DNA from 3 places in the Azospirillum brasilense genome. Region 2 is predicted to be linked to each of the others. Evidence: riboswitches for the same ligand, from Rfam matches in the RefSeq annotation. Region 2 holds a riboswitch; each other region holds the start of a gene.
What was found. Region 2 has a riboswitch for cobalamin ahead of D3869_RS20360 (TonB-dependent receptor plug domain-containing protein). Riboswitches for the same ligand answer to the same signal wherever they lie in the genome.
Positions count from the first base shown of each region.

Region 1: it holds a riboswitch for cobalamin, as region 2 does, so the genes downstream of both, cobW (cobalamin biosynthesis protein CobW) here and D3869_RS20360 (TonB-dependent receptor plug domain-containing protein) in region 2, are expected to answer to the same signal.
Region 3: it holds a riboswitch for cobalamin, as region 2 does, so the genes downstream of both, D3869_RS26600 (energy-coupling factor ABC transporter permease) here and D3869_RS20360 (TonB-dependent receptor plug domain-containing protein) in region 2, are expected to answer to the same signal.

Region 1 is NZ_CP032346.1:926,556-928,750, reverse strand. Features, by position in the region: gene cobW (cobalamin biosynthesis protein CobW) at 25-1,083, opposite strand; cobalamin riboswitch at 1,261-1,476, opposite strand; gene D3869_RS18300 (ABC transporter ATP-binding protein) at 1,767-2,195, shown strand, end outside.
Region 2 is NZ_CP032346.1:1,392,369-1,394,563, reverse strand. Features, by position in the region: gene D3869_RS20365 (hypothetical protein) at 354-812, shown strand; cobalamin riboswitch at 866-1,084, shown strand; gene D3869_RS20360 (TonB-dependent receptor plug domain-containing protein) at 1,201-2,195, shown strand, end outside.
Region 3 is NZ_CP032348.1:154,049-156,243, reverse strand. Features, by position in the region: gene D3869_RS26605 (glycosyltransferase family 9 protein) at 1-806, opposite strand, end outside; cobalamin riboswitch at 951-1,189, shown strand; gene D3869_RS26600 (energy-coupling factor ABC transporter permease) at 1,365-2,045, shown strand; gene D3869_RS26595 (superoxide dismutase) at 2,111-2,195, opposite strand, start outside.

The sequences.
Region 1 (2,195 bases), 470 kb from region 2:
TCTCCCGGGGCGGGAGAGGGCTTTTTAAGACAGCGCCGCGGTCACGGCGTCGCGGTCCAGGCCCGTCTCGCCGATCACCACCAGACGGCTGCGGCGCGGCTCGTCGGGCTTCCAGAAGCGGTCGAAATGGGTCTGGATGCGCGTTCCCACGCCCTGCACCAGAAGGCGCATCGGCTTGCCCGGTACGTCGATGAAGCCCTTCAGGCGCAGCACGCCATGGGCGGCGGCGACCCGCTCCAGCGTCTTCGCCAGCGCCGCCGGGTCGGGCTGCGGGCCGAGCTCCACGACGAAGCTGGTGAAGTCGTCGTGGTCGTGGCCTTCCTCCTCGTCATGGTGGCTGGGGCGGTTGGCGAGGTCGTCCTCGGCCCCGGCCCCGACGCCCAGCAGAACCACCGGATCGACCTTGCCGTTGCTGGCGCGCAGGATCTTGGCCTCGCGCCCCGTGCCACCTTCGGCCATGGCGGCGCGGATCAGGTCCTCGACCTTCGCCAGAGCGGCGGCCTCGACCAGATCGGTCTTGTTCACCACGATCAGGTCGGCGCAGAGGAGCTGGTCTTCGAACACCTCCTCCACCGGGGTCTCGTGGTCGAGCTGCCCGGCCTCGGCGGCCTGGGCGGCCAGCGCCGCCGGATCGGGGGCGAAGCGGCCTTCCGCGGCGGCGGCGGCGTCGACCACCGCGACCACCCCGTCCACCGTCACCCGCGTCTTGATCGCCGGCCAGTGGAAGGCCTGGACGAGCGGCTTCGGCAGGGCGAGGCCGCTCGTCTCGATGATGATGTGTTCCGGCGGCTGCGGGCGGGACAGCAGCTTCTCGATGGCCGGGACGAAGTCGTCGGCGACGGTGCAGCACAGGCAGCCGTTCGCCAGCTCGATCACGTCGTCCTCGCTGCAAGTGGGATCGCCGCAGGCGCGCAGGATCTCGCCGTCGATGCCGACATCGCCGAATTCGTTGATGATCAGCGCCAGACGGCGCCCGCCGGCCTGCTCCAGCAGGCTGCGGATCAGCGTCGTCTTCCCGGCGCCGAGAAAGCCGGTGATGACGGTGGCCGGGGTCTTCCCGGCGGTCAGCGGGCCGGTGTTCATCGGCCGTCTCCTGAAAATTGAAATAGGGGATGGGGTGGGCCGGTCCGCCGGTCAGCGGAGCGGGCGCCCGGCGGCCGGGGACGGAGCGGCGGCCTGGAGCGGCCATGCGGACGGACTGAGGACGGCGCGAGGCGTCATGATCTGGCTTCCCTGTCTCCGCCACACCCGGCGGATTGGATGAGTGTCGGTCCGGCGGCAGGTTTCCTGGCTCGCGGGTCGTCGCCGCGCCTCCCGCCTTCCCGGCCTGTCGGCCCGTGGCATTTCCGGAGGCGGACTCGCCGCACACAGTTGCGGGGGCAGCCGCGGCCTTGGACCCCATCCGGGTCCGCACCGCATTCCCTATTATCCCCGCGCCTTCACGGCGGACGGGGCACCGTCGGAGGCGCAGAATTGCAGGCGGACCCCCGATTTGCAAGCGGCCATTTGGTGCCCGGAAACCGCGCCGCCGAACCCGGAACGCTCCGTCCATCCCGCCGTTGGTGTGTCGGAAGATCGGTACAGTCTGTCTGGAAAGCTGACACTCCAGACCGCGTGCGATGCCCATCGCCGCCTTTCGCGAATTCAACGATATCAACGGATTAACGAATTTTCCCGCAATTGGCATGTTCTGTGCTTATATCAGCCTAACCAAAAACGCGGACCGGCAGACGACGCGGACGAACAGGGAGGGAAAAGCGGCACCCATGGCCGACGACATCATTCTGGAAGCGCGCGGACTCTCGAAGGAGTTCAAGGGCTTCATCGCGGTGAAGGAGGTGAACCTCCAGGTTCGCCGCGGCACCATCCACGCGCTGATCGGCCCCAACGGCGCCGGCAAGAGCACGGTCTTCAACCTGCTGACCAAGTTCCTGACGCCGACGCGCGGCCAGATCCTCTACAAGGGGCGCGACATCACCGCCATGAAGCCCGCCGACGTGGCGATGCTCGGCATGGTGCGCTCCTTCCAGATCTCCGCCGTCTTCCCGCATCTCAGCGTGCTGGAGAACGTCCGCGTCGCTCTGCAGCGGCCGCGCGGCACCAGCTTCCATTTCTGGAAGCCGGAGGCCAGCCTGTACGACCTGCACGCCCGCGCCGAGGAGCTGATCGAAGCGGTGAACCTGACCCCCTGGGCC
Region 2 (2,195 bases):
TGTGGGGAGCAGGACCCATGGGAAATGTCGGGGCCAGCTTCCGCAAGGCCGCGCCAAGGCGACGGCTCTATGGGAAGTCCGACATCACAGCGCCGGGCGACGCTGCCAGAGGGGCCCGGACCTCAACCGTCATGTAGTCAGGCCCTCTCCCGGCGACAAGAGGGGGGCGCGTCCTTTCCGGATCGTGGTCGGTGCGATGGCCGCAGGCAACGACACCAGCCGGTTGATCGCCCATGGGTTGCCGGCGTTCCGGTCCGGGAGCCGGCTTTGCGAATTCCGTGTCGCCCATGGATGATTCCGAACCGGTGGGTTGTTCGTAGCGATTGACGGTAATTCACGGCAGGACACCCACAATGATGCGGCGTTCCATTCTGCTCGGCTGCCTGCTGGCAGCCGGATTGGCCGGTTGCGGCCCGCGTTTCGAGACGGTCGCAAGCTATTTTCCACCCGTCAGCGAGGCGGGAAAGCTCTGTGTCGCCCAGTGCAAGCAGGCGCAGACGATCTGCCAATCCGCGAAGGAGCTGGCCGTTCAGACCTGCCGGGCCGAGGCGACGACCCGCGCCCAGGGCGAATATCAGGCCTATCTCCGTTCCTTGCCCAAGGATGCGGACAAGAAAAAGATCAAGACATTCAGCGATTTCGACCGGAACCCCAGCTGCTACAGCAATCTCACCTGCTCCTCCGATTACAATGATTGCTATAAATCCTGTGGCGGCCGGATCGAAGCGCAGACCTATTGCGTGGGCAATTGCAAGGAGATGGTGCCGCCCATGCCGGATGGGTCCGCGGTCGGGCCGAGAACCACGCTCTGACACAGGCTGGACGAAAGGAACGGATTGCGGCTTGACCGGAGCCGCTCCGTCCGCGTAGCGTCGCACCCGACGGTTGCCCGAAAGGGCTGAAAATGGGAACACGGTGCGGACTCCGCGGCAAAACGCCGTGCGAAGGTCCAACGCCGGGGCTGCCCCCGCAACTGTAAGCGGCGAGTCGTCCATCGGAATGCCACTGGGATCGCGATCCTGGGAAGGCGATGGGCCGACGATAACCCGCGAGCCAGGAGACCTGCCGTCAGTCGTGGTCACACGCGAACACGTTCGGGCGGGGTGCACCGAAGGTCGTCGAACCGGGACTCCGTTCGTGGAGCGTCCGGTGGGACTTCGTTCGCGGTGACGTGCCACCGGCGTCCCGCCCGAGGTCTCAATGAGTGTCCGCATTCCCCGCCTTCACCGGACGGCGTCCTTCGCCGCCCTTCTGGGAAGCCTTGCCTTCTCCACCTCGGCCTTCGCCGATTCCACCACCATCACGACGCTTCCGCCGGTCTCGGTGACCGCCAACCGCGTCCCCACCGCCGCCGAGGAAACCGGCAGCGCCCTGACCATCATCACCCATGAGGAGCTGGAGCAGCGCCAGACCCGTCTGCTGTCCGACGCGCTGCGCGCGGTGCCCGGCGTCGCCGTCAACCGCACCGGCCCGATGGGCACCCTGACCCAGCTCCGCATCCGCGGGTCCGAGGGCAACCAGACGCTCGTCCTGATCGACGGGATCGAGGTGAACGATCCCGCCGCCGGTTCCGAATACGATTTCGCCAATCTGCTGGCCGGCGATGTTGAGCGCGTCGAGGTGCTGCGCGGCCCGCAGAGCGCGCTCTACGGCTCCGACGCGGTCGGCGGCGTCATCAACATCGTGACCCGCCGCGGCGCCGGCGCCCCCCGGTTCCGCGCCGCCGTCGAGGGCGGGTCCTTCGGCACCGCCGCCGGGCGGGCCTCCTTCGGCACCGGGACCGACCGCTACGATCTGTTCCTCAGCGGCCAGGGCGTCACCAGCGACGGCGTGTCGGTCGCCGACAAGCGGCTCGGCAACCCGGAGAAGGACGGCTACCGCAACGGCACGCTGACCGGAAACGCCGCCGTCCGGCCGACCGAGCGCAGCGAGATCGCGGTGACCGGCCGCTACACCCGCTTCCGCACCGACACCGACGGCTTCATCGGCGGGCGCGGCGCCGTCGATGACGGGACCAGCACCGCCGGAGAGCAGTATTTCGGGCGGCTCCAGGGCAAGATCGCCCTTCTCGACGGGAAGTGGGAGCACATCGTCGGCCTGACCCATGGCCGCCAGCAGCGCGACTACCGCGACGACGCCAAGACGGTGACCAGCCGCTACGACGGGCGCAAGACCAAGGCCGACTACCAGACCAA
Region 3 (2,195 bases), on a different replicon from region 2:
CGCAGCGGAAGGGTGCCGCGGCCGATCGCTCGACCCGCCGTCTGCAGGGCGTCCCACCGCTCGACCGCGCCGTCGTAGCCGTAATAGATTTCCTTGAACGCGACCTGCTCCCGTGTCGCGTAGGCGAAATGCTGGAAGACCAGCCCGCCCACCGCCGTTTCCTCATGCAGGAAGGGGTTGGCCGCGCCAAGCTCGACCTCGGACCCATCGGGTTGCGGGCGCATCAGCCGGGGCGGGACGTGCGACTGCCAATAATCGCCCGGCCGATAGCGCCAGGTGCGCAGCCATTCGTAGGCGCGGTAATTGCCGTACTGGTCCAGCCGGTCGAGGACCAGGGACGGGCCGACGAAGAAATGACAAAGGTACAGCGCCGCCGTGCGCGACGGCGAGTCGAGGAACATCCGGCGCGCCCGGATGATCTGCTCCGCTGTCCACAGCTCGTCGGCATCGACCTGCCAGAGCAGGCAGTCCTCGGTCATGGCGGCCAGCGGCGCGGTGACCATCTCCACCTTGCCCTGCCAGAACATGCCGGGCGGCTTGCGGTAGACCGACACCCGCCCGGGCTCCTCCGCGGCGATGCGGTCGAGATATTCCGAGGTGCCGTCGCTGCTGCGCCCGTCGCGGTGACGGTCCTGCGGGACGCGCCCGCCCCGCTGCGCGCACCAGGAGGAGTCGCGGACCTGCTCCGCCACCCCCTCCACGACGTGCCAGTGCCAGGGGAAGGGCAGTTGGCGGAACACCTCCAGGTGATAGCGGATGAAGGGATCGCCGTTCAGCACGATGGTCAGGAAGTGAACCGGTAGCATGCCCGCAACCCCGTCCTTCGCCCGTTGATCCGGCCTCGCGCAGTCCGCCGGACCTTGTCGGTTCCACGGGAGCGGTGTCAAGGAAGCCGTGCGGCTCCCCCCTCGGGTCGCCATCCCCCTCTTGACGGCGGGGGACCCCGCCCCTACCCTGGCGCCGGTTATGGTTCCCCGCGCCCTCCGGTCGCGGGGCTAAGAGGGAAGCCGGTGAGCCGCCCCGAAGGGGGAGACACGGCAAATCCGGCGCTGCCCCCGCAACTGTGAGCGGTGAGCGGCCTCGTCCTTTCCGTGTCACTGGCGCCGCCTGCGGGAACGGGCGCCGGGAAGGCCGGACGATGCCGCCTTGACCCGCAAGCCAGGAGACCTGCCGTGACCGAACGTACGTCCTCGGGCGGGGTGCCCCGGTGGTCGCTTGCCGATGTCCGGCCCGACGGCCGCCCGTCCTCCGCAAGCCGTCCCCCCGGTGCGCCCAGCCAAGGGGACCAAGGGGGTTGCGATGCCGGTGCCTGCCAGCAACGACGCCCCTCCCAACGCATGGCAGACTCGGAAAGGGCATAGAGCATGCACATCGAACCCGGCGTCGTGGACGGCGCCAAGATCGCTCTCAGCTACGCGACGGCCGCCGGCGGCTTCGCGATGGCCGGCAAGCTGGCGCGCGACGACGTCCGCAACAACGGCGGGATCGCACCGCTGGTGCTGCGCAGCCTGATCGCCACCGCGCTGGTCTTCAGCTTCTTCGAGGTGTTCCCGCACCACCCCGTGGGCGTGTCGGAGGTTCACCTGATCCTCGGTTCGACGCTGCTCCTGCTGTTCGGCGCCGGTGCGGCCTCCATCGGCCTCGCCGCCGGCCTGCTGATCCAGGGCCTGTTCTTCGCGCCCTTCGACCTGCCGCAGTACGGCATGAACGTCACCACGCTGCTGGTCCCGCTGTGGGGCATCAGCCTGCTGGCGAAGCGGATCGTTCCCGACGCCACGCCCTATGTCGACCTGAAGTATTCGCAGGCGCTGGCCCTTTCCACCGCCTACCAGGGCGGCATCGTCGCCTGGGTGGCCTTCTGGGCCTTCTACGGCCACGGCTTCACCGCCGAGACCATGACGGAGGTCGCCTCCTTCGGCGCCGCCTACATGACCGTCATCATCGTCGAGCCGCTGGCCGACCTCGCCGTGCTGGCCATCGCCAAGGCGCTGCGCCGCCAGAGCCAGGGCCCGCTGTTCAACATCCGCCTGCATCAGGGCGCCTGACCGGCCCCCTGGACCGGACGGTTCGCAGGAAGGGCGGCGGGGACATCCCCGCCGCCCTTTTCCGTTCAGATCACCAGTTCGCCCTTGCGGATCGCCGCGTAGCGGCGGTTCACCGCCCCCCAGTCGACCACGTTCCACCAGGCCGCCAGA